DNA from 3 places in the Rossellomorea sp. LjRoot5 genome. Region 2 is predicted to be linked to each of the others. Evidence: riboswitches for the same ligand, from Rfam matches in the RefSeq annotation. Region 2 holds a riboswitch; each other region holds the start of a gene.
The links. A riboswitch is a leader RNA that binds a small molecule or an ion and turns the genes downstream of it on or off. The one in region 2 is predicted to bind thiamine pyrophosphate.
Positions count from the first base shown of each region.

Region 1: linked by a shared signal. The riboswitch ahead of tenA (thiaminase II) and the one ahead of thiT (energy-coupled thiamine transporter ThiT) in region 2 are both predicted to bind thiamine pyrophosphate.
Region 3: linked by a shared signal. The riboswitch ahead of ACSQ2E_RS16155 (ABC transporter substrate-binding protein) and the one ahead of thiT (energy-coupled thiamine transporter ThiT) in region 2 are both predicted to bind thiamine pyrophosphate.

Region 1 covers NZ_CAXUQN020000001.1:2,194,410-2,202,744, forward strand. The annotation lists gene ACSQ2E_RS11280 (hypothetical protein) at 1-152, shown strand, start outside; gene ACSQ2E_RS11285 (hypothetical protein) at 199-507, opposite strand; gene ACSQ2E_RS11290 (DUF6509 family protein) at 681-962, shown strand; gene ACSQ2E_RS11295 (hypothetical protein) at 1,192-1,389, shown strand; gene ACSQ2E_RS11300 (histidine kinase) at 1,526-2,662, shown strand; gene ACSQ2E_RS11305 (response regulator) at 2,659-3,258, shown strand; TPP riboswitch at 3,523-3,630, shown strand; gene tenA (thiaminase II) at 3,749-4,456, shown strand; gene ACSQ2E_RS11315 (ECF transporter S component) at 4,449-5,027, shown strand; gene ACSQ2E_RS11320 (ABC transporter ATP-binding protein) at 5,041-6,468, shown strand; gene ACSQ2E_RS11325 (energy-coupling factor transporter transmembrane component T family protein) at 6,465-7,268, shown strand; gene tenI (thiazole tautomerase TenI) at 7,258-7,890, shown strand; gene thiO (glycine oxidase ThiO) at 7,883-8,335, shown strand, end outside.
Region 2 covers NZ_CAXUQN020000001.1:4,073,227-4,081,561, forward strand. The annotation lists gene ACSQ2E_RS20805 (threonine/serine exporter family protein) at 1-749, opposite strand, end outside; gene ltrA (group II intron reverse transcriptase/maturase) at 959-2,395, opposite strand; gene thiT (energy-coupled thiamine transporter ThiT) at 3,066-3,662, opposite strand; TPP riboswitch at 3,735-3,833, opposite strand; gene ACSQ2E_RS20820 (hypothetical protein) at 3,903-4,202, opposite strand; gene ACSQ2E_RS20825 (thioredoxin family protein) at 4,472-4,837, opposite strand; gene ACSQ2E_RS20830 (histidine phosphatase family protein) at 4,842-5,384, opposite strand; gene ACSQ2E_RS20835 (ZIP family metal transporter) at 5,464-6,279, opposite strand; gene ACSQ2E_RS20840 (hypothetical protein) at 6,501-8,123, opposite strand; gene ACSQ2E_RS20845 (ABC transporter ATP-binding protein) at 8,126-8,335, opposite strand, start outside.
Region 3 covers NZ_CAXUQN020000001.1:3,164,021-3,172,355, reverse strand. The annotation lists gene ACSQ2E_RS16175 (cation diffusion facilitator family transporter) at 1-220, shown strand, start outside; gene ACSQ2E_RS16170 (Fur-regulated basic protein FbpA) at 359-544, shown strand; gene ACSQ2E_RS16165 (aldo/keto reductase) at 590-1,492, opposite strand; gene ACSQ2E_RS16160 (phosphotransferase enzyme family protein) at 1,579-2,481, shown strand; TPP riboswitch at 2,552-2,661, shown strand; gene ACSQ2E_RS16155 (ABC transporter substrate-binding protein) at 2,829-3,815, shown strand; gene ACSQ2E_RS16150 (thiamine-binding protein) at 3,828-4,121, shown strand; gene ACSQ2E_RS16145 (ABC transporter permease) at 4,118-4,879, shown strand; gene ACSQ2E_RS16140 (ABC transporter ATP-binding protein) at 4,881-5,618, shown strand; gene ACSQ2E_RS16135 (transcriptional regulator SplA domain-containing protein) at 5,792-6,037, shown strand; gene splB (spore photoproduct lyase) at 6,050-7,078, shown strand; gene ACSQ2E_RS16125 (phosphatase) at 7,126-7,554, opposite strand; gene ACSQ2E_RS16120 (dicarboxylate/amino acid:cation symporter) at 7,927-8,335, shown strand, end outside.

The DNA of each region.
Region 1 (8,335 bases), 1.9 Mb from region 2:
AACAACTTTCCTTCATAGACCAAGTGGAAGTGAGGGTGCTTTCTGAAGTCTTCAGGAGTGATCAGCGCAGGCAGCTTCTCCCACAGTTTGATCCCGGAAATACTTCGCCGATCTTCTTTCACATCATTCGTTATTACTTTGATTTTATGTAAAAGTAGAGGGACGGACCTCTAGCAAGGTCCGTCCCTCTATGTACATTTATCTTTTATCTTTGGTACGTTTATTGATTTCTTCTGTCACGACATGAGCCAGGTCATCATTTCCGAATAGGGATAGGACGCCGAGTATAGTGGTATCTGGAATTTCTTCGGATTCTTCTTTGGAAACGGTCAAGTCGATTCCTTGCTGCAGGGCAGGATTATCTCCTTGTTGGGGATAGGCCCGTTGATAAAGTTCAGCGGGATCGAGATCGTGATTCACACACCATTGTGCGAATACAAGGATCATCATATGCTCATCCTTCTGGTAATTTTGAATGATTTTTTCCTGCATTTCTTTAGAGTTCAATTCAAATCTCTCCTTAAACGATAGATCTACCATTATTATAGCGAAGTTTGTGAAGGAAGCCTATTCAAATCCATTCCGGGTCAGATAGGGAATACATTTTAAAAAGGATGGTGGAACGTGTATAATAGGAGGATAAGCAGAAACTTGTTTGATATTGAAAGGAAGATAGAAAAATGAATATTACTAATCATCATGTGGAAGAACTTAAAGACCCAACAGGTATTTTAAGTGGGGATCGGTATGAAGTGTTACTTGATGTTGACGTACCCGAAGACGATGAACTGTATTCGGAACAGGGTATTTACATAAAAGCCATTTTTGTCCGGGACGAAAATGGAGCAAGGATCGTCCAATCCACAATCATTGAAAAAAATACCGAGTCATTTCTCGACTTTGAATTAGAAGAAGAGGAAGAAAACCTCATCCTGACATACTGCCAGGAACATATCGGATAAATTGATGCAAAACATCATCCTTTTCAATGGTTAATGAATCGGGATGATGTTTTTTATTTGGTGCTTATTACTGTCACCACAATACGCTTCATCTAAAACATCAATGTTTCCTAATTTGTGTGGGTAAATATGATATTTGAACTGTATATAACTCTTATAGCAAGTGATATACTAGTGATAACAAAGTGCTAGCAATTGATATCAGAGTGATATAATAGGAGGGCGAACCTTGTCAGATCAAGGAAGAATGCAACTTAATGTAAGAGTTGATAAAGAAACGTCAGAGAAATTGGATGAAATTGTAGAATACTATCAGCAGAACACGAAAATCGGAAGGGTCTATAAGGGTGACGTCTTAACTGACATCATCCACAAATCCTATGAGGTCATGGAGAAGCAAAAAAGAATTCAAAACCGGAAATATTAGTATTCCTCACCGGATAATAACACCTCTGGAGATAAATAAATTCTCATAGGCAATATGTGAAAATCAGGTCCATGTATGTCATAATATAGGAGACATATTCAAAACATTGAAAGCAAAAGAGGTATTCAGCGTGCAAATGCCGAAAAAATTCATCAACAACCAAAGAGGTTCAGGTATTTCTCCATACATATGGAGCATCATCAGCATCCTGCCATTTTACTTTATCTTTCAATCATCTTCTACGATCGAAATTGCGGTAGGGATTTTCCTGACCATTACATTTTTCATTTCTTTACGTTTTGCTTTCATCTCAAAGGATTGGCCGGTTTATTTATGGACATCGATATTGATTGCGATTTCCATCACCATGACCATCCAGTTTAATTTTATCTATTTCGCCTTTTACATCGCTTACTATAACGGGAATATAAAAAACCGGGTTGCGTTTCTGACCCTTTACATCATTCATCTTGTACTGACGACGGCATCGATCAATTATAACTTCGTGCTGCAGGATGAATTATTTCTATCCCAGTTTCCTTTCATTCTGATCATCTGGATCAGCGTCATCCTGCTTCCGTTCAATATTTATAATCGGAATAAACAGGTTCATTTGGAAGATCAGTTGGAAGATGCCAATAAGCGAATATCGGACCTCGTCAAACAGGAAGAACGTCAGAGGATTGCCAGGGATCTCCACGACACACTGGGTCAAAAGCTTTCATTGATCGGACTGAAAAGCGACCTTGCGAGAAAATTGATATACAAGGACCCGGAGCAGGCCCGAAGTGAATTACAGGATGTTCAACAAACGGCAAGAACCGCATTAAGTGAGGTCAGGACGATGGTCTCCCAGATGAGGGGAATTCGTTTGAAAGACGAAATCGTCAGGGTCAAACAACTCTTAAAAGCCGCAGAAATCGAATTCCGTATGACTGATGACACCGCTATCCCTCAAACTTCACTCTTTTTGGAAAACATCTTGAGCATGTGCTTGAAAGAGGCTGTGACCAATGTGGTGAAACATAGCAAGGCTTCTACCTGTGAACTGAGTATTGAAGAATCGGAAAAAGAAATGACCATTGTTGTGAAAGATAATGGTGTGGGAATCGGAAGTGATTACACACAATCCAAAGGCAGTGGCCTGATCGGGATGAGAGAGCGATTGGAATTTGTCAACGGAAGCCTTGATATTGTTTGGGTGGATGGCACCACCTTGATCATGCGGGTACCGAAAGTAATCAAGCAGACAGACAGGGAGGGAATGGAATGATTCGAATTGTGATTGCGGAAGATCAACGGATGTTGTTGGGCGCATTGGGATCCCTATTGAGCCTGGAAGATGATATGGAAGTGGTTGGAAAAGCAGGCAATGGAGAAGAAGCCATTTCCCTCGTTCATGAACTGAAGCCGGATATTTGTATCATGGATATAGAAATGCCAGAAAAGACCGGACTAGAAGCGGCAGAGGAATTAAAGGGGCAAGATTGTAAGATGATCATCCTTACAACCTTTGCCAGATCAGGCTATTTTCAGCGTGCATTAAAGGGTGGAGTGAAGGGATATTTGTTGAAGGACAGTCCCAGTGAAGAACTGGCGAACTCTATCCGGCTTGTGATGGATGGTAAGCGTATATACGCCCCTGAGCTGATGGATGACGTATACAGTGAAGAGAATCCCCTAACAGACCGGGAAAAAGAAGTGTTGGAGCTGGTTGCCGACGGGAAAAACACAAAAGAAATCGCCGATGAACTAAAGCTCAAAACGGGAACGGTCCGGAACTATATTTCCACGATCCTCGACAAGCTGGAAGTGAAAAACCGAATCGAAGCCATCACCCAATCGAAAGAAAAGGGATGGTTTAAATAAAACGAGGGACGGACCTTCTTGCAGCTCCGTCCTTTTTATAGTTTTTCATTAAGTTGAATATTTATTCGTCTCTAATAACAAGGAGAAAATAGATTGAAGATCTTTTTTCGAAAAATTTTTTTGTGAGATTTATAATGCTGCACCTTTTGCTGTCATTGAATCCGACAGCAAATCTGAAACCGTTAAAGAATCGTTATTTGTTTAAATTGTGTTGACAACTCATTGAATCATGATACGATAACATCGAAAACAAAATTTCATAAGACGATCCACTAGGGGTGCCTTCTAAAAGGCTGAGATTAAAGTGTGACTTTAAGACCCTTTGAACCTGATCTGGTTGAGACCAGCGTAGGGAAGTGGTGTTTGACGGTCGCAAAGAATACAATTCTATTATTCTGATCTCAAGCCACTTTCTGTATGCTGTATGCATCACGGGAAGTGGCTTTTTTTGTTGCCCATTTCGGGTCGTCTGGAAAAGGAGTAGGAAATCATGTCATTTTCAACCGTTTTACGAAACGAAGTCAAGGACATTTGGGATGCAAGCTTTCATCACCCTTTCGTTAAAGGAATCGGGGATGGAACACTCCCCATCGAGAAGTTCAAGTATTATCTTTTGCAAGATGCCTATTACCTTTCACATTTCTCGAAGGTGCAGGCGCTTGGTGCATCAAAGGCAATGGACATACATACGACATCACGAATGGCAGCGCACGCTGTAGGAACCAATGAAGCAGAGCTTTCACTCCATGAAAATTTCTCCAAACGATTAGGCATCACAGAAGAGGAAAGAAAGAATTTCAAACCAGCCCCTACAGCGTACGCTTATACGTCACATATGTATCGTTCCGCGCGATATGGAGGTTTAGCTGATATCCTGGCAGCGATTCTCCCCTGCTACTGGCTCTATTACGAGATAGGGGAACGCTTGAAATCATGCAAGCCGGGAGAGCCCGTTTACCAGGAATGGATTAAGGCATACGGAGGAGACTGGTTCAAAGAGTTAGTGGAAGAACAAATAAATCGGCTTGATGTATTGGCAGCAACCATGACTGAATGTGATAGAGAAAGAATGAAAGAAAATTTCATATTGAGCAGCATTTACGAATTGCAGTTTTGGGAGATGGCTTACACCCTTGAAAAATGGCCGTTTCAGCATGCACTCGGTGCCGGTAAAGAAATGAGTGAACAAAATGTCTAAATTAAAACTGACAGACATTTTAGTGACGGTGGTCATTTCCATCATGTTTGGTGTCATTTATAAGCTTTGGGGGCCATTTTATAACTTGTTAAAACCAATCGGATTGCATGCGGATCAATTTATCTATGGAATGTGGTTTATGGCGGCTACCGTTGCTTTTTTGGTCATCCGTAAACCTGGCGTCGCTCTTTTAGCCGAAATCGCCGCTTCTTCGGGAGAGTTTCTTATGGGTTCTGAGTGGGGACTCGAGGTCCTTTTATTCGGAGTCATTCAAGGATTGATGGCAGAATTGGTTTTCTTAGTAGCGAAATATAAACGCTATGATCTTTCAATTATATGTTTTGCAGCGGTCGGGTCATCATGTGGCTCCATCTTCATGGATTACATGAAAGGGTATATGGGGGATTTGGTTTTCTGGAATCTGTCATTATTTGTCGTTGCGAGATTACTGGGGTCCATTGTCATCGCAGGTGCAGGTTCATTTTATTTGGTCAGGGCCCTCGAGAAAACCGGAGTCACAAGTCTAGTCAGACGTGCAAGTCAGGATGATTACGATGTATTGAACCATTAAAGGGGTGATGCTTATGCATGTCGAAAACCTTCGCCTTACTTTTCCCGGATCGGAAAAACGGATGTTTAATGATGTCAGTCTGTCTATCAATGAAGGGGAGAAAGTATTGCTATTGGGACCATCAGGATGTGGTAAAACAACACTTCTCCATGTTTTATCAGGGGTGATCCCCCGATCTGTGGATGTTCCCATGAGAGCTGCTAAATTGGAGGTGTCTGATTCTTATGGCTATGTATTTCAGGATCCGGACTCGCAATTTTGTATGCCCTTCGTGGATGAAGAATTGGCCTTTGTGCTGGAGAATTTACGGACTCCCCGTGAAGAAATGAAAGGAGAAATACGACAGCTGCTATCGGAGGTGGGACTGGAACTTGATGATCCCCACACGAAAATCTCAACATTATCAGGAGGCATGAAGCAGAAATTGGCCATTGCTTCGGCACTTGCCTTGACACCCGATACTTTGTTCCTGGACGAACCGACTTCATTGTTGGATGAGCAAAGTACAAAGTCTGTCTGGAAAACAATCAAAGAGGTCTTTTTAAATAAAACCTTGGTGATCGTAGAGCATAAACTTGATCATGTTCTTGACATGATCGATCGAATCATTCTTTTCGATTCAAATGGAACCATTATGGCGGATGGAGCGAAAGAGTGGATATTGAACCATTACAAAGGTACGTTGAAGAACTTGGGTGCCTGGTACCCGGGCGCGTGGGAGGAATATCTGTCATCCCGTCAAATGAGGGAGATTCCCCCGTTCGGACCTGTGATTGCAAGAATGGAGGACTTCAAAGGCTATATTCAAAAAGAAGAGAAGATTCTTCTTCCACTTGCTTCGATTCGTAAAGGGGAATGGATTGCCATTACAGGAAGGAATGGTGCAGGGAAATCAACGTTACTGCACAGTCTAATGAAATTCATTTATACAAGCGGGACGTACGAATTAAACGGAATACAGATGAAAGGGAAAAAGATCCCCCAAGATTGTGCGTTTGTTTTTCAAAATCCAGAATTACAGTTTGTCACTCATAGCGTTTATGACGAATTGGCCTATAGTTACCGGCTAAAGAACTTGAATGAAGAGAGTGTGGAGAGAAAGGTTTATGAGCTACTCCAGCGATTCAACCTTCGTTCATTTAAGGAACATCATCCTTATTCTTTATCTGTGGGTCAAAAACGCAGGTTAAGTGTTGCAGCATCCATCGTTCCGAATAAGAAGATTCTGTTATTGGATGAACCGACTTTCGGACAGGACGCTCATAATACGTTTGAACTGATCGAATTGCTTCTGGAGTTACAGCGTGAAGGCGTAACCATATTGATGGTGACTCATGATGTTAGAATCATCCGACACTTCGCAACCAGGATATGGACAATTGAAAAAGGAAGACTGGTTCAAGATGTGGATGTAGAAGTAGTGAGGAGTGAAGCATTATGAATATGGAAATGGTTCATAAACACACCTGGCTCCATCAGATTAACCCGAGTATGAAATTGATTGTGATGATCACACTTTTTCTATTTTTATTATTCGTTCATTACCTGAACTGGCTAGTGTATTTGACGTTGTTCACTTTCCTCTTATTGGGGTCATTCTCTGGATATTCAATGAGGTTAGTACTATTGATGGCCCTGCCATTCTTTCTTGTCTTTCTCTCTACGGCATCCTCGATGATCATGTTTGGGAAAGGAGAGACGAAGTGGCTTACTTGGGGGATGATTCAAGTAACGGAGGAAAGTTTTTACAGGGGGATTCATATAGGGTTGAGGGCATTCCTATTCGCTCTTTTAGGTCTCTTATTTGCTCTGACGACAAGACCTGTCCTGCTGTTTTATTCACTTATGCAGCAATTGGGACTTAAGCCGAAGTATGCTTATAGTTTTATGGCCGGGATAAGGCTGATCCCCATCATGCTGGAAGAATTCAATACCATTTGGAATGCACGGAAAGTCAGGGGTACACGGGAACGAAAAGGTATTAAGAGACTAATCCATATCATCCAGTCCTATTCCATCCCCTTAATCGCACAAAGCATCAGAAGGGCTCACAGAATTGCAGTTGCCATGGAAACAAAAGGATTTGAGGGCGATGGGGAGAGAACCTATTTCTACAAAGTAGGATTTTCAAAATGGGATGGCTATTTTATTGGGACTATTATCCTCATGATTTCAGTAAGTTACGTACTTTCTATATATCTACCAATTTTTCCGACGGGAGATGTTCGCTATGGAAATTGAAAAGAGAAGAGTACTACATGTCATTTCCACTGGTCAGCAATCAAGGGAAGAATTGGTGAAAATCTCGAGAACCATCCACCCCTACATCGATATGCTTCATATTCGTGAAAAAAGCTGGACAGGTGCGGAGCTGGCTGAAGCCGTTGATGAATTAACAGCTGCGGGTGTTCCAGTAAGGAAGCTCTACATCAATGACCGGGTAGACATCGCTTATATAAAACACGTGAGAGGGGTCCAACTTGGGCATCATAGTGCTCCTGTTGGCTTAGTGAAGGAAAGCTTTCCATCTTTGCAAATCGGATCATCGGTGCACAGCATGCAGCAAGCACTTCTGGCATATGAACAAGGGGCAGATTTCCTTCTGTTTGGGAATGTTTATGAAACAATGTCGAAACCCGGAAAACAAGGCACAGGGATTGTCAATTTGGAAGACGTTGTTCAGAACATCCCCCTTCCCATTATTGCCATCGGGGGCATTACACCTGGACGAGTGGATGACATTATAAGAACAGGTGTAAAGGGTATAGCGGTATTATCAGGTATATTCCTTTCTGAAGACCCTCTTGAAGCAGCAAGGGCTTATTATGAGGCAATCCATAAGGAGGTGAAACAACTTGGTTAAACAATATGATGTGATGATCGTAGGCGGAGGAGTAATCGGCTGCTCCATTCTGTATCAGCTTTCGAAAAGAGGGAAGAAAGTATTGTTGATTGAGAAGAATCAATTGGCATCCAGAGCCTCGGGAGCAGCAGCGGGAATGCTTGGGGTTCAAACGGAATTAAAGGGAGGAAGCCCTCTCTATCGACTCGCGCAGAAAAGCCGCAATATGTACCCGGTTCTTGCACAGGAATTAAAAGAAGTAACCGGTATGGATATAGAGTATGTGGAAAATGGAATGATCAAGTTGGCAAGGACAGAGGAAGAGGCACAGACTTTAGTAAGGGTTGCTTCCCAATCGGATGAGGGTGAAGAAGTAGAGTGGTTATCCCCTCTAAAGCTATCAGCCTTCGAACCTCATCTTTCGAAACAGCCGAGAGGTGGTTTATTCATTCCACGGGATGGGAAC
Region 2 (8,335 bases):
AACACGACAGCAATGCCCGTGCCAATGGCAAATGCCGTTAAAAAAGCTTCCGCGCCCTTTGAGAGACCAGAAACCAGGTGACCCGCCATCAAGTCCCGGACCGCATTGGTGATCAGGAGACCGGGAACAAGGGGCATCACAGATCCGATGATAATCTTATCCAATTCCTGCCCGATGCCAAGCTTTACAAAACCGTATGACACCATGCCGATGATGAAGGAAGCAAGAAACTCCGCAAAGAACTTTATCGGAACGAGGCGATGTAAAAAAATCAGGCTTGTAAACCCGACACCTCCCGTGATCAAAGCAGGAATGAAGTCCTTCCACATCCCCTGGAACATGATGAGAAAGCAACCACTTGCAATCGAAGCCGCGGCCACTTGAATCAGGAAGGAATAAGATAAATCGGACTGATCCAGCTTCTCCAGGGCGTTGTATGCTTCTTCAAGGGTCAGATGCCCTTTACTGATCTGCCTTGAGATACTGTTCACGAGGGTCACTTTCTCAAGATCCGTAGACCTCTCATTAATTCGGATCAGCTTCGTTTTGGTCGGTTCTGAGGTTTCAATCGAGAAGATGATCCCAGTGGGGGTCACATAGCTATGCGATTCCGATATCCCATAAGAAGCGGCGATACGCATCATCGTGTCCTCGACGCGATACGTCTCCGCCCCACTTTGAAGCATGATCTTCCCCGCCAGCAGGCTGACCTCCATAATGTCATATCTTCTTATCATTTTTGCTTCCATACGATCTCTCCACACGTACTATTTTTTGAATAGGTCTAGTTTATAGGAAAGCAGTGGTGTAAGCAATGAGGAACGGGATGATTTTAGTGGATTTCATTCTTCCCCGCTCCTTGATAATAGAGTAGGGTGACCTTTCTCAAGGCCACCCCCTCATCAAACCGTACGTGCCCTATTAAGGCATACGGCTTACCAATGTGATTCCGCTTAGTTCAAGATGATGCAAACTTATTCGCACAGTGTATTTTAGAAAGTCGTTGTGAAGAAAAGTATTCCTCTCCCTTTTCTTTTGCTCTCTCCAGACTTCTTTTGTATTTCTTCTTTTGCTTATCTTTCATGTATTGGAGGTAGTATTCAATACCATCTCCATACTGTTTTCCGTAATATATTTGAAAAGCAGATTTAAGACCTGTACACGCAAAGAATTCAATGTTCCATTTCGTACTCATCACCCATCCTTTTCGTTGTGAAGGATGTTTGTGAAGCATAGCGACTCTCAGCCTTCGGCGAGTGTAAGAATCTATTGCCAGTAGTTCATCTCTGAATATGTTGAAACAACAGTTCAGTCGATATCCCTTCTCTTTGAATTCTTCAATCGCTTTCCACAAGGTTAGATAGAAGTTTACCTTTCCTTGAATGATGGAGTTTACGCGTTGGTACCACGCTTCTCTGCTTAAGGTGAGTGTTTTCCTGGTGGCTCTCTTAATTTTCATTCGAAAGTCTTTCCAGGTCTCATCTTTTGGTTTGGCTAAATAGTAAGGTTTACCATCCTTCTTACGTTTTCTCCAGTGTTGGAACGTAAAACCAATAAAGTCGAAATCATCATGATTGAAATCGACAATTTTAGTCTTCTCGATAGAAATTTCCAGACCTAGTTCATCGAGTTTCTCTTTTGTGATTTGTTCGGCTTTCTTAATGTCCTCTTTGGATTTGGCGAAAAGGAGGAAGTCATCGGCATACCGTACAAATCGAATGCCGTGTAAATCAAGTGTCCAATCCAGTTCGTTCAGATAGATATTCGCTAAAAGTGGAGAAATCACTCCACCTTGAGGAGTACCTGAATCTGAGCGATGGTAGGTCCCTTCTTCCATGTATCCAGCTTTTAGCCATTTCCAAATCATGTCTAGGACTGTACCGTCCGCTACATATTTGTTTAGGACCTTCATCAGTTTCTTGTGCGGGATATTGTCAAAGAAGCCTTTGATATCGCAATCATAAATGTGATTGTATCCTTGTTCAATATTCCACATTATAATTTGTACAACTCGTTTGGCTCCGCGATTTTGACGATACCCACATGACCAATTATGAAAGATATGGTCATCGAATTTTGGTTCTAATACGTTTCGCAGAGATTGTTGAACAATCCGATCTTCGACCGTAGGAATACCGAGAGGTCTCTGTTTTCCATTCTTCTTGCGTATATAGGAGCGTCTGACAGGAGTAGGCTCATATTCTTTCGCTCTCAGTTTGCCGAGTAGATTATCTAGATTTTCATCCAGGTTCTCCTCATACTTTTCAAGAGTTACTTCGTCGATTCCACCTGAACCTTTGTTGGCTTTTACTTTCTCCCACGCACTTTTCAATTTACGGTCAAACAGTAGTTGTCCGTATACACTATGCCATTTAAGCTTTAATTCTTGATTCACTACGTATTCCACACCTTTCATTGTGTACATTCAGTTCGTTTATACCGAAGTATCGTGGTCTGTTGTCATTACACACCTTTACTTGTGTAGAGTCACAAGGTCGTTCCCCTTCCGTTCACCAGATGTTTTGTCATCTGGCTACTTCCGTACTATGAGAACGTCTGACTTCTCTATCCACATTATCCATTTCGGAATTCCTTATAGGACAATGCCCTGACGGTAAGATAGAGATCTCACGGGGTCATCGCACTTTCCTTCTGTACATACCCAGCACCATCACTTGATAAGTTGAGCTCATTCGGCTGATTCTTTGAATGAACACCTTTAAGACTTCCCATTATTTTCGCATGGTCGCCAACTTACCCAGCCGCCGTGCTTCACACTTTTTGCATTTGGGTCTGCACATCCGACTACGGGTCTCTCGATTATCCGCATCTCCTCCGAACACAATCTCACAATTATGCCCTAGATTAGTCTTCGTTAGTTGTATCAGCACTCTAACGGAAGGACTTTCACCTTCGAGACGATGAATCTTCCGGGATTCGGGAGCCGTTTATACTACGTATCGTACTCCAACCCTTAACAATTCATCTTGAGTGTGGAACACTCAAGGTGCGACTGCCCGTCGCACGAAAAAACCGACCCTATTAAAGGATCGGTCGATAAGATTTTACGATGCCTTTCGGCTGATTTCCTGTTGATGCGACTGCACTTTGATCAATCTTGGTGCCATATTTGCTATGAACACCAACACTATGGAGCATAAAAATGCCGAACCCAACATGGTGATTCCGTTCATGACGAAAGAGAATAGCAACGGGGACATATCGTCCGGTGCATACTCGGCAAAGAACACGAACCCGGCGATAAAATGCCAGAAATAACGGGCAAGGCTTCCTGCAAATGTTGCGATCACTACCCATAAGATCGCTTTGGATCGTCGGCTGCTTCCCAGTGCGTCCTGTATCCTCCCCGCAAAAAGCCCGGCAAAGCCGATAAAAGCAAAGGCGATGAAGTACTCAATCACCATTTGAACCGGGGTCGCAATCCACGCATCCCCGAGGGCAATCTGAAGGATCCCCCATAAAAAGCCTCCTATCAATCCTGCTCTCCATCCTCTTCGATAGGATAATAGAAAGATTGGAACCATAGCAATTGAAATCGAGATACTCGGTGATAGCTTAATAGAAGGCAGCATATCGAGAATGACTGCAAAAGCCGCCATCAACGAAGCTTCAAGCAATACGACAAGTCGAGTGTTTTTCATAACAAAAATCCTCCTTATGTAATAAAACGAAACCATAAGGAGGGAGAATGAAATAATCGAAATAAGCACTATGATGCATATCTTCCACATCCCTACGCTAGTCCTAACTAACAGGTTCAGAGGGTCAGAACAGATTGTTCACTCTCAGCTTTCGCTCCCCTTGTGGTACCGTTTATAAAGTTGTTATGGTTTATTATACATGAAGAATGATATTTGAAAAGCATGATAAGGAACTTTTTCTTAAGGTGTCTCACTAAGAGGATCATGAAGGATGATGACGGGCATTGACTTAGGGGTGACCATAAATCCATATACCTTACCATCTTTGTCCTTATACGCTACAGAATAATCTCCGAACTGGGGTGAGAATTCGACGTTTTGGTATTCAAGGTCAAGTTCCTGATATTTCAGGCTCACATACAGGTTGGTGGCGATTCTTGCCGTCAGATGTTGTACAGTGGAAATCCGGTTGGCTACTATTATGAGGATGATTGCGAAACAGAGTAACATGACTTTCTTTGTCCTGGACAATCTGATCATTCATCAAGCCCCCTTTTATTTCTCATAACTACTATACTCTTATACTCTCTATTATATACCTATTCACTGAACCATGACAAAAGAGCTACTCTAATGAGGTATGTCAAAATACCCATTTTTAGCAGCTCTTTTAAGTTTTAAGATTAAATATGAAATTATAATCCAACCTATCATTTATGTTTGAGCTCTCATATTTTACATCCTAAACAACTGTTTAACCTATCCAAGCCAGACCAATCAACGTTTTCACTTACTAATCAAACGTTTGTTTAGTCGTCTAACATCTCTGTCAGGCGTGAAATCTGGCTGTGAAGTTCGTCGATTGGAACGAAGCGTGCTTTTCTGACCATTTCTTTGCCGTCTACAAATACGATGATGACGGGCACGGTGAAGATGGAAAACTCTCCTGCTATTTCCGGGATTTCTTCTGCATCGGCATGGATGGATCTCACAGATTTGAAATCCTTCAACATCTCTTCCACCTGTGGCAGGAGTGCGTGACAAACAGAACAATCGGGCCTTGATATGTATAGCAGTAGCAGTTTCTCAGCTTCCAGCTTTTCATGGATGGCTTTCAGTGAATGAACTTCTTCCATTTTCGGTTTCCCTTCTGAATTATTGTACCGATTGGGCAAGTGATCACCCTGTCCGGTCTTGATATACATACAACTTCCCGTTGGAGGGTCTCCTGAACGACGGTCCAGTAAATCCCCGCTTTCGTAATTCTTTTTTCATAAATATCATGATTCCCCCATGACCTACGATGAGCACATCTTTCCCTTCCTGGACGACCCTATCGACCACAGCACGGATCCTCTCTTCGATTTCCCGCTTGCTTTCAGGCTGGGACCGATGATTGAACCACCAGGCGAGCCTTATGAATGCTAAATGAAGGAACAGTGGCAGCTTCCTGTCAGACCGGAATATGGGAGATAATTTGATTTCCCTCAGTTCCTTTAGAAAGGTAATTTCTCCTTCATAAACCGTTTCAGCCGTTATTTGAGCCCTTGATAAGTCACTGGAATAGCAGCTTTTCCATTCAATATCTTTTAGATCAACTGTATTGCTTTCTACGCCTGAGATATCATATTCTTCCACCCACTTCATCAGCTCATCACTCGTTACATACGAAGCAGGATAACCCCTGGTTACTTTAAAATGCCTTATAAGACCAATCTTCATACAGATCCCCTCCCCCTTCCATTATACTAGTTTATGGAAGGGAAAAGGCATGCGCTTTGGGCGCATGCCTTCTGATTAATCATCCTAAAGAAACGTCCAGAATCATCATCACAACAAAACCGAGCATTAATCCCATTGTGGCCAAGTCCGTACTTCCTGAGGATTGCGACTCAGGAATCAGTTCTTCGACGACGACGAATATCATCGCTCCCGCCGCGAAAGCAAGGGCATAAGGCAGCAGCGGCTGCACCATCAGGACGGCAGCGGCTCCGATCACGGCTGCAATCGGCTCTACGATGGCTGATAGCTGACCGTAATGGAAGGATTTCAAACGGGACATCCCATCTCCCCTCAGCGGAATGGAAAGAGCTGCCCCTTCAGGCATATTCTGAATACCGATTCCGATGGCAAGGCCGATGGCTCCCACTAAGGTTGCGTCTCCGAGGCCAAGTGACGCAGCACCGAAGGCAACACCGATGGCAAGACCTTCCGGAATATTATGGAGGGTGATCGCCAGGAATAATAAGGTCGATTTTTTGAATTTGGTTGGAGGTCCTTCGGCTTTTTCCGATTCGTTCCCCAAGTGTAAATGCGGTACGACAAAGTCTAAAAGTCTAATAAATATGCCGCCAAGTAAAAAGCCGATGGCAGGGGCAAGCCATGGTATCTGACCGTTTTGCTCACTGAACTCTATTGAAGGCGCAAGCAGTGACCAAAACGATGCTGCTATCATGACTCCAGCGGCAAACCCGAGCATCATGTTCAACGTATGCTTTTCTATTTTCGTAAAGAAAAACACCGTGGCTGCTCCAAGGGCCGTCAGCCCCCATGTCACCAGACCGCCGAACAGCGCCTGCATCGTAGGATTAAATCCACTTAACCAGTCTATGAACATACGAACCACTCTCCTCCGATCAACATTTTGAATACTACCATCTTGCATCAAGGAAACTTTCTTTGTCAAAGGAAACGGCATACTACCTATTTACCAGTGCCCATTATTTTTCTATATATATGTCATTCGCTTGAAATGGTGTATGTATCGTTTATACTTTCCATACAACCATGGGGGATATACAAAAAACGCCTCTGCCTTATAAGACAGAGACGTGCTTCCTACTCAACCCTTATGGCTGTTTTCCATAAGATCAGGTTGAGGACGAGTAAAAGGAGGAGATAGCCCGGGATGCCGAACGGGATCTGAAGGGCCAGGAAATGAAGGCCAAAGAACACTCCTACGATGAGATAAAACGGCAGCACCTTCCAACTGTCACTTTGCTGAACTCCTTCAAAGCTTTCGGAAAAAGGCAACGATCCTCTCATCAATGCCAGGCAGATCACGGTAAAGATACAGGCGCTAATAAAAACGATGACGATCTCGGGGATTATCCGGAAACCAAACAGGATGATAAAGACAATGCTTATGATGGCATATAGCGGAAGGAACAGTTTCATAAGAAAGGCCTTCAATGTCCCTTTGTAGATGGACACACGGCTCGCGACTGGTGCTACTTTGTACACCCAGGATCCCTTGTATTTCCCTGAATAACTGAGCATCATCACGACTGTCGGTATGACGATGAAGCTTGAATAGATCGATAGGTACATGCTTGAAGTCAGGAGATCTTCCCTTGTTCCATCCATCAATCCATTGAAGATGAATATAAACGGCATGATGATGGCAAACCCAAGGGCGGGATACACCTTCAACTTAAATTCCCTTTCATTTTTCATCATATAATGGGCGAACCTGTAAAATGCCCGCTCTTCGCTCGACTTGGATAATACCTTCATGAGACCATCCCCGAACCGGATACGGGCTTTCTTCTTCTTACCGCCATGGGAAGATAATTTCTGAAGATTCTTCTCAAATGTCGGCAATGCTTTCACATAAACGATAAGAGCAAGGAATGGGATCAGTACCGCGGTACATGAAAGAATCAGGATCATGGTCTGGTGATTACCGTTCAGGAACCATTCAAACGGAGCTCCGAACCAGATGGGAGGCAGAAAGATATTCCACCAATCCGGTGTAAAAGAGATCGTCAAATCCACAAATTCAAAGGAACGTGCCACCACCTGATATCCTACGGCAAGTCCGATGGATAATCCGATCTGCACATAGTTGATGATATCCTTCAGTTTTTCCCCATCAAAATATTGAAGGATAAAATAATAGAGCATAGCCGTAAATACAACGATGAAGATGTTCATCAAGATGACCCCTGCCAGGAAAATGAAAAAGAAGGAAAGACCTTGATTGATCAACCCTACGACCAATGGAATGGCGGTCAGGGAACCCGTCAGGAAAAACAGATAAATAAACACATGAAGCGTTTTAGCCAGGCTGATGGTTTTCCTTTCGACAGGCTTGGTAAACAGAATCGTATGATCTCGGATGTCCAGAATGACGACTGAGAAATCAGAAATCATCGACGTCATGACGATGAAAATAAGTACGGTAAAGGTGATGCTCATCTGAAAAACATATTGATCTCCCATCACAATGAAAGGAATGACGAATAATCCAAACAGCGCATATACCCAGAGGGATTTAATAAAACGGTTTTCATCCTTCCCTTTCTTCCTTCCCTGCTGTTGGAAGATCGTAGGCACACGCCTTTGATCCATCGTCAGCTTGACTTGAAGTATCTTTCTCAACAACCTGTAATCGAATCCAAGCCTCGTAAACAATCCTTGAAACCAATCCAGAAACAATAGGGTACGAAATTCCTTCATTCTTACACCTCTTGCACAACAGAAACAATTTCCGCTGCCGTTTCTTTATGCTCATTGAATCCGGTTAATTGGTTGAAGATTTCCTCCAGTGACCCTTCCATATTCTGATTCTTCAATTCTTCAAAACTGCCATCCGCCACGATTTGGCCGTTATGCAAAAGAACGATACGGTTGCTGATCTTTTCCACAACATCCATGATGTGAGAGGAATA
Region 3 (8,335 bases), 910 kb from region 2:
GGTACCGGGAGTCATGGAAGTCCATGATCTGCATGTGTGGTCCATCACTTCGGATTTTAAAGCTTTAAGCTGCCATGTCGTCGTAGGGGATGAAGTAAATCGGGATACTATCTTAATGCAGCTGTCAGCTTTTCTAGAACAAGAGTTTGAGATTCATCACTCTACCATCCAAGTGGAAGGGAAAAACGTGCTTGGGGGGCATCATCATAGTTGTACATGATCAGTTGGGAATATTATGCATTCATTTTCTCTAATGATTGTAATGAAGGGTTCTTTTAATAGATGATTCAAGAAAAATGGAAAACGAATGTTTATGTCTCTCCATGATTGGGGTATATCCTCAACTGGAGGGATGAACATGCTACATCAAGAAACGAAATCAGAACAGAACAAAACACCCGAATTAAAAAAAGACTTTTATATACAACAATTATTGAGGATCGGCGTCTATAAATCGTTCGGGAAGCAGCTTTATGAACTTTCAATGGATGAATTGCAGGATGTTTACCTTGAATATTATGTTGGTGGAGATATAGCTCAATAAAAAGACGACCCTTTAAAGAAAGGATCGTCTTTTTTGTGCGAGCGTTTAAGGAACATCATGTCCCATGGAAGTCTGCAGGATTTCAAACCATTGATCATGGTCCAAATGGATGGAAAGAGAGTCGATTGCATGTTGGATCCGTTCTTTCTTACCTGAACCGACGATCGGCATGATGTTGGCCGGATGGTTAAGCAGCCAGGCATATAGGACCTGGTCGATCCCCGTCGCTCCTGTTTCCTCCTGCACTTTCTTTAAGGTATGTTGAAGACGGACAGCTTTCCTATCTTCCCCTTTGAAGACCGCCCCGCCTGCCAGTGGTGACCAGGCCATGGGTGCCACACGCTTTTCCTGACAGAGGTTTAACGTGCCGTCTTCAAAGTTTTCCAGGTGGTAGGCGGATAATTCAATTTGGTTTGTAATCAATGGAAATGGTAAATAAGATTGAAGCAGATTCCACTGATGATCTTTAAAGTTGGAGACTCCAAAATGACGGACTTTCCCTTCTTCCTTTAATTGAGTGAAGGCTTCGGATACCTCGTGGCCATTCATGAAAGGATCCGGTCTGTGAATCAACAATAGATCAATGTAATCCGTCTTTAATTGTTGGAGAGAATGTTCAACCGAAGTGAGAATATGTTTTTTACTGGTGTTGTAGTGATGCGTCTTATGCTCCGGGCGATTGTCAGAAGGCAGGACAATGCCGCATTTTGTCACGATCTCCATCTTCTCCCGCAATGAAGGTTTAAGGGCAAGCGCCTCACCGAATAAGGTTTCGCACGTATAAGAACCATAAATATCGGCATGGTCAAACGTTGTGATTCCGTTTTCAATATTGTGTTGAATCAATGATAACGTATCTTCCTTGGACTGCTTCCAGTCTGAAAGTCTCCATAATCCATGAATGATCCTAGAGAATGATAAGTCTTCTGTCATTTGTATTCTTTGCATAGGTGAAACCTCTCTTCATATGGTATGTAGTTATACTTTCATAGTCATACTACATGTATATTACTATGTATTGAAAGGAAATAGAAATGATTGAACCTCTTCAGGATATCTTTAGTCATTGGGGAATGGATCCTACTTCCATGAAACCGCTACTTCTTCATCCGAATGTTACGAAAGTAAAGGCAGAAGGAAAGACCTTCTATTTGAAAAGAAGAGAGTATTTTTCCATTGAAAATCGAATGGAGGAGTTCTATCTAACCTCATATTTATTGAATCATCACCAGAACGTTGAATCTCCTATTTTAACTTCCTCACAAATTCCGTATGTAAAAGAAGGAGAACGAATCTATTCTTTATATGAAGCACTCGAAGGAACGCCATTGAAGAAATTTTCCATCGCCTCTCTCACAAATGCAGGAACATACCTTGCATCCCTGCATCTTATCCTTAAAGAATACCGGTGTCATAATGAAGTGAAGGGCTGGGAGATTGAACGGCATGTAAGAGAGTGGGTGAAGGAGCTTGGTTCTGAATCGATCGGGAGAAGGGGGCAAGGGATCCTATCGAGGATGAAGGGGTGTTGGAAACCCTATGAGTGTTTGCCCCAGCAATTCGTTCACAGCGACTACAATCCCGGGAATATTTTGATGCAGGGAGGAGAAGTGAGCGGGATCATTGATTTTGAACGGATCCGGACGGCACCCAGGATCACTGACATCGGCTACTTCCTCGCAGGGATGCTTAAAATGGTCCCAGAGGAGAAAAAAGATCATTCTATTAATTGGATCTTGGCTTTTATGAAAGGATATGAAAGCCAGGATCCTTTGACTGCAGGAGAGAAAAGGATCGTGCCTTCACTAGTCATTCTCTTTCTACTGCAATATGCCTTTTTTTACTTTCAACAAGGACATCCAGAAGCTGGTTCTTCCTGCATGGATTTCATCGAGAAACTGATTGGATCCGTTCATTTCCATGGAGTATTTCAATAAGAGAAGGAAAAGCTTGAATAACCTTTCGTTCTATGGCAAAGTAGGGAGGAAGATAACGTTTAATTTCATATTCCACGTGTAGGGGGACCGGAGTGGCCGGTTGAGATTGTATCGTGTAGATACTGACCCTTTGAACCTGAACTGGCTGATACCAGCGTAGGAAACATTCTCTTAAACGATACATAACCTGTTTAACGATGCGTCCCGCGGCTGAATCTTGGGGCGTTTTTTTGTTGTATCCCGGACTTTACGTCTCAAACTGCCATTGGTTTACATTCATTCTCAATAATAAGCGAAGAATAATGGAATGAAACGTTACACCGCAAAAGATCGAAGGAGGAATCACCATGAAAAAATGGATGTTCCTCATCTGCTCTGTACTTCTTTTATCCGCCTGTAATGGGGGAAAAGATACAGCCGATGAGAAGAAGGACAATCTTAAAAAAGTAAGTGTCGTCCTCGACTGGACACCGAATACCAACCACACCGGATTATATGTAGCGAAAGAAAAAGGCTACTTCAAGGATCAGGGATTGGACGTAGACATCATCCTGCCCGGAGAAGCAGGTGCCGATCAGCTCGTTGCATCGGGGAAAGCCGAATTCGGTGTTGGATATCAGGAGGGTGTCACTCAAGCGAGGGTTCAGGATGTACCGATCGTATCCATCGCTGCCATTATTCAGCATAATACGTCAGGGTTTGCTTCCCCGAAGAGTAAGGGTATTACAAAACCAAAGGATTTTGAAGGGAAAAGCTATGGCGGCTGGGGGTCACCCGTGGAAAAAGCCGTTATGGATTCAATCATGAAGCAAGAAAACGCGGATGTGGAAAAAGTGAAATTCATAAATATGGGAGACACCGATTTCTTTACTGCCGTTAAACGCGACGTGGATTTCGCCTGGATTTATTATGGGTGGACAGGAATCGAAGCAGAACTTCGCGGAGAAGAGTTGAACATGATGTATGTGAAGGATTATTCCGATAAACTGGATTACTACACTCCAGTCCTCACAACAAATGAAAAAATGATCGATTCAGACCCTGAAACGGTCAAGGCATTCATGGCAGCTGCTTCCAAAGGGTATCAATATACGATTGACAACCCGAAAGAGGCGGGGGAGATTCTGTTGGATGCAGCTCCAGACCTTGATAAAGAATTAGTCATGAAGAGTCAGGAGTGGCTCGCACCCAGATATAAAGATGATGCTGATCGATGGGGAGAGCAGAAACTGGAAGTCTGGGAGAACTATGCGTCATGGATGTATAAAAATGATTTATTAGATAAGAAACTCGAAAGCAAGAAAGCATTCACGAATGAATTCTTACCAAAATAAGGGGTGAACAAAATGGGGAACGCACTTGTAAGTATACAAATCATTCCGAAGACAAAGAACGGTGAAGATGTGATTCCATATGTGGATGAAGCGATCGCAATCATCGAAAAATCGGGAATACGATATGAAGTCCATCCTTTGGAAACGACGATGGAGGGGAATCTGTCACAATTATTCAAGGTGATTGAACAAATGAATGAACGAATGATTGAAATGGGAAGCAAAAACGTCATTTCCCAAATCAAAGTATTGTACCAGCCGGATGGGATCGAAATGAACGACTTAACGGAGAAATATAAAGGATGAGAACTTGGATTTCAAAAGGATGGAGACCCTTCTTGGTCCTCATCCTTTTATTCATTATCTGGGAAGTTGTTATTAACGTATTTGAGGTGCCAGCCTGGCTGATGCCGTCGCCTTCAGAGATATGGGAAGAAGGAATGGCTTCGTGGTCTGAGTTCAAGGGACATTTCTCATCAACGGCATTGCTGACAATCACAGGGTTTGCGATTGGCTGTTCAATTGGACTCGTGACAGCGGTCATACTGCATCTCCTGCCAAAGGTAAGGGAAGCGGTCTATCCACTCATGATCTTGTCCCAGAATATACCCATCATTGTCTTGGCTCCTCTCCTTGTCATTTGGTTCGGATTTGGACTCCTGCCCAAAATCATCGTCATTACCTTGATCTGTTTCTTTCCTGTTGCCGTTTCGGCGATGGATGGGTTCAGACAGACGAATGGGGAGTACATCCTTTATATGAAAATGTCAGGTGCAACAAAAGGGCAGATTTTCCGGAAAGTGGAGTGGCCACATGCACTGCCTTCCATCTTCTCCGGTTTGAAAATCTCAGCTACCTATAGTGTCATGGGTGCGGTCATTTCGGAGTGGCTTGGTGCTCAAAAAGGAATTGGCGTCTATATGACACTTGCATCCTCTTCCTTCAGGACCGACAGGGTGTTTGTCGCCATTTTCATGATCATGCTCCTCAGCCTGCTGTTCTTTGGAATCATCGTACTATTAGAAAAAATCATGGTGAAGTGGAATCGAAAGGAGGACAAATAATATGACGATGCTATCAATACAAAATATGTCCAAATCCTTTGATGGTGAATTGATTCTCGATGATCTTTCCATTCAAGTGGGGGAAGGTGAGTTCGTTTCTATTCTTGGCCCTTCCGGAAGTGGTAAAAGTACGTTATTTCACGTGATCGGTGGATTGTTCGCACCAGATTCAGGAGATATAAAGCTCGATGGACAGTCGATAAATGGCCGTAGAGGATCCATCAGCTATATGCCACAAAGTCCGTCCCTCTTACCGTGGAGAACGGTGATCGAGAATGTGATGCTTGGTCAGGAATTACACGGAAAGAGGGATAAGGAAATGGCGATGGGGATGATTGAACGTGCCGGCTTAAAGGGCTATGAGGACGCATATCCTGAGGATCTCTCAGGAGGGATGAAACAACGTGTCGCTTTTATTCGTGCACTGGTCAGTCCTCAATCCTTTTTATGCCTGGATGAACCATTTTCTGCCCTCGACGAATTTACCCGACTGGACATGCAGAGGTGGCTCCTTTCCATATGGGAGGAAGACTTAAGTTCGGTACTGTTTGTCACTCATAATATCGACGAAGCACTCTTCTTGTCGGACCGTATTATTGTGTTATCAACCAGACCGGCCCGTGTGCAAAAGGAGTTCAATGTGCCATTTCCGCGACCGCGTGAAAAAGAAATCCTTCTGACCGAGGAGTTCCTGAAATGGAAAACGGATATTTTTGAGGAATTGTCTCAATATGTGTAAATCATTGCTTATTGTTGCCCATAGAATTTTATAGGGTATAGAAAAAGAGGTTTCCGGTGCCAAGGGAGGCCTCTTTTTATTTGCCGGAATACGATTAAACATCTTTTACCATCATATTTCTATCTCGATTGACAGAAAATGAAAGTAATGAATGATAGGAAAAGGTGAGGAAAATGGAATTGAACGATCACTATATGCCATATCAAGCTGGCGATGTTGTTTACGTGATTTACCGCAACCCACATACACAAAGTGTGGCCAATGTGCAGGAAGCAGCGGTTGTGCACGATCCGGAAAACCCAAACGAATTAGCATTATTTCTTTATGAAACCTATTATCCGTTAACACATGAAGTAGCCGTCTATTCTACAGAATCAGAAGCAGAAGAGGCCTACTCACAAACATTTGGAGACCTGTAGGAGGGAAATAATATGGTAAAACCGTTCGTGCCTCAATTGGTCTATTTTGAACCCAATGCACTGGATTACCCATTAGGGAAGCAACTAAAGGAAAAGTTCGAGAAGATGGATGTGGAAATCCGTTATACTACCTCCCACAATCAGGTGCGAAATCTGCCTGGAGAGAATCATTTTCAAAAATACAGGATCGCCAAATCAACGTTAGTGGTGGGCGTGCGGAAAACGCTTAAGTTCGATACATCCAAGCCGTCAGCTGAGTATGCTATCCCGTTTGCGACAGGGTGTATGGGGCACTGCCATTATTGTTATCTTCAAACGACGATGGGTAGTAAACCTTATATTCGTACGTATGTGAATGTAGATGAAATATTTGAGGCGGCAGATCGGTATATAGAGGAAAGAGCACCTGAATTCACGCGTTTTGAAGCAGCGTGTACGTCTGATATCGTCGGCGTGGACCATCTCACGCATACGTTAAAGCGCGCGATCGAACATTTTGGTGAATCGGAGTATGGTAAGTTACGTTTCGTCACCAAATTTCATCACGTTGATCATTTGCTGGATGCGAAACATAATGGGAAGACAAGATTCCGCTTCAGTATCAACGCAGACTATGTCATCAAGAATTTTGAACCGGGTACATCCCCACTGGATAAAAGGTTGGAAGCAGCCGGTAAGGTTGCCAGGGCAGGGTATCCCTTGGGCTTTATCGTAGCTCCCATTTATATACATGAAGGATGGCAGGAAGGGTATAAGCAAATGTTCGAACACCTCGAAGCGCGCCTTCCGGAAGAAGCTAAAAAGGATTTAACATTCGAATTTATCCAGCACCGTTTCACGAAGCCGGCTAAAAGGGTGATCGAGAAGAATTACCCGATGACGAAGCTAGAATTAAATGAAGAAGAACGCCGATACAAATGGGGTAAATATGGAATCGGTAAGTATATATACCAGAAGGATGAAGAGCAGGAAATCAAAGATCATCTGTATGCTTATATGGAGAAGCAGTTTCCGAAAGCAAAGCTGGAATATTTCACGTAAAAAAAAAGGGACTGATTACATTAAACGTACCGTTGTAATCAGTCCTCTTAATGTAATTGTGGGAGTAAATGTTCCAAATCCTTTACCCGCATAGCAATTTCGTCACAAATTTCCTGGTAGTGTACCCATTCTTCAATCAATGTCGCAGAACGCTTTCGTGGATTCGGTAAGTTCCAATAGATGACTTTTTCTTCTAATTCAGAGGGAAGTTCGATCTTATCATCATATTCTGTATCCTGAATCGCAACGATAACCGAGGCCTCACCAAGTTCCTTCATTTCAATGCGCGAAAGAGGAAATGAACTGATATCGATACATAATTCTTTCATTGCCAGAACGCTGAATTCCTCACGGCTATCAGCAACCCATCCGGCACTTTTAAAAGACCAATCCGACACTTGGAGCTTCTCTGCCCAGCCCTCAGCCATCAAGCTGCGCTGTTGACTACTTGAAAGAAAATAGACGGTTTTATTCATAATCGTATGTTCCTTTCTATTTCATGCTGTTATTACTATTTACCCAATCACGTAAAAGATAATCCATGAAATGCGAAAAGAAATTTTTGGAAAGGCTTTCTTGGTAGAATGGATTCATTGAACTGCCTGAAATTATGAAATCTCGAGCCGTAAATCTAGTAAATTCGATGTGAATCTTCGTCAACCTTCTTTCATTTAATAAAAAATCAGTATAATGGGGGAAGGAGAATGAAGTTCTTGAACGAACTAGGCAGCCGGGGGATGACATCAGAGAAATTCATTCATTAAAAGTTCTAAAAATTTTTGGTTTTATAAAAATGATATAAGGGTAATATCTTTATACTATTTGGAAAATTATAGGGAGGTACATCTATGAAATTTAATTTGACAACAAAGATTATTACAGCCTTGATATTAGGGGCCGTAGTAGGATTGATTCTGAACATATTTGCAAAAGATTTATTCGATATATTAGATCCTTATCTGTTCACACCTCTAGGCAAGATTTTCCTCAACCTGATCAGTATGCTTGTCGTGCCGATTGTTTTTCTTTCCATCGTCCTTGGATCGGCAGGATTAGGGGACCCGAAGAAGCTTGGAAGAATCGGATTAAAGACGATCGTTTACTTTTTACTGACAACCTGTATCGCCATTGTCATCGGTTTGACTCTGGCATACATCATCGATCCGGGATTGGTGGAAGGAATCGACGCCTCTCAATCAGAGGGCTTTAAAACAGAAAAGGCTCCTCCTGTAGGCGAAACACTTATGAACATCATCC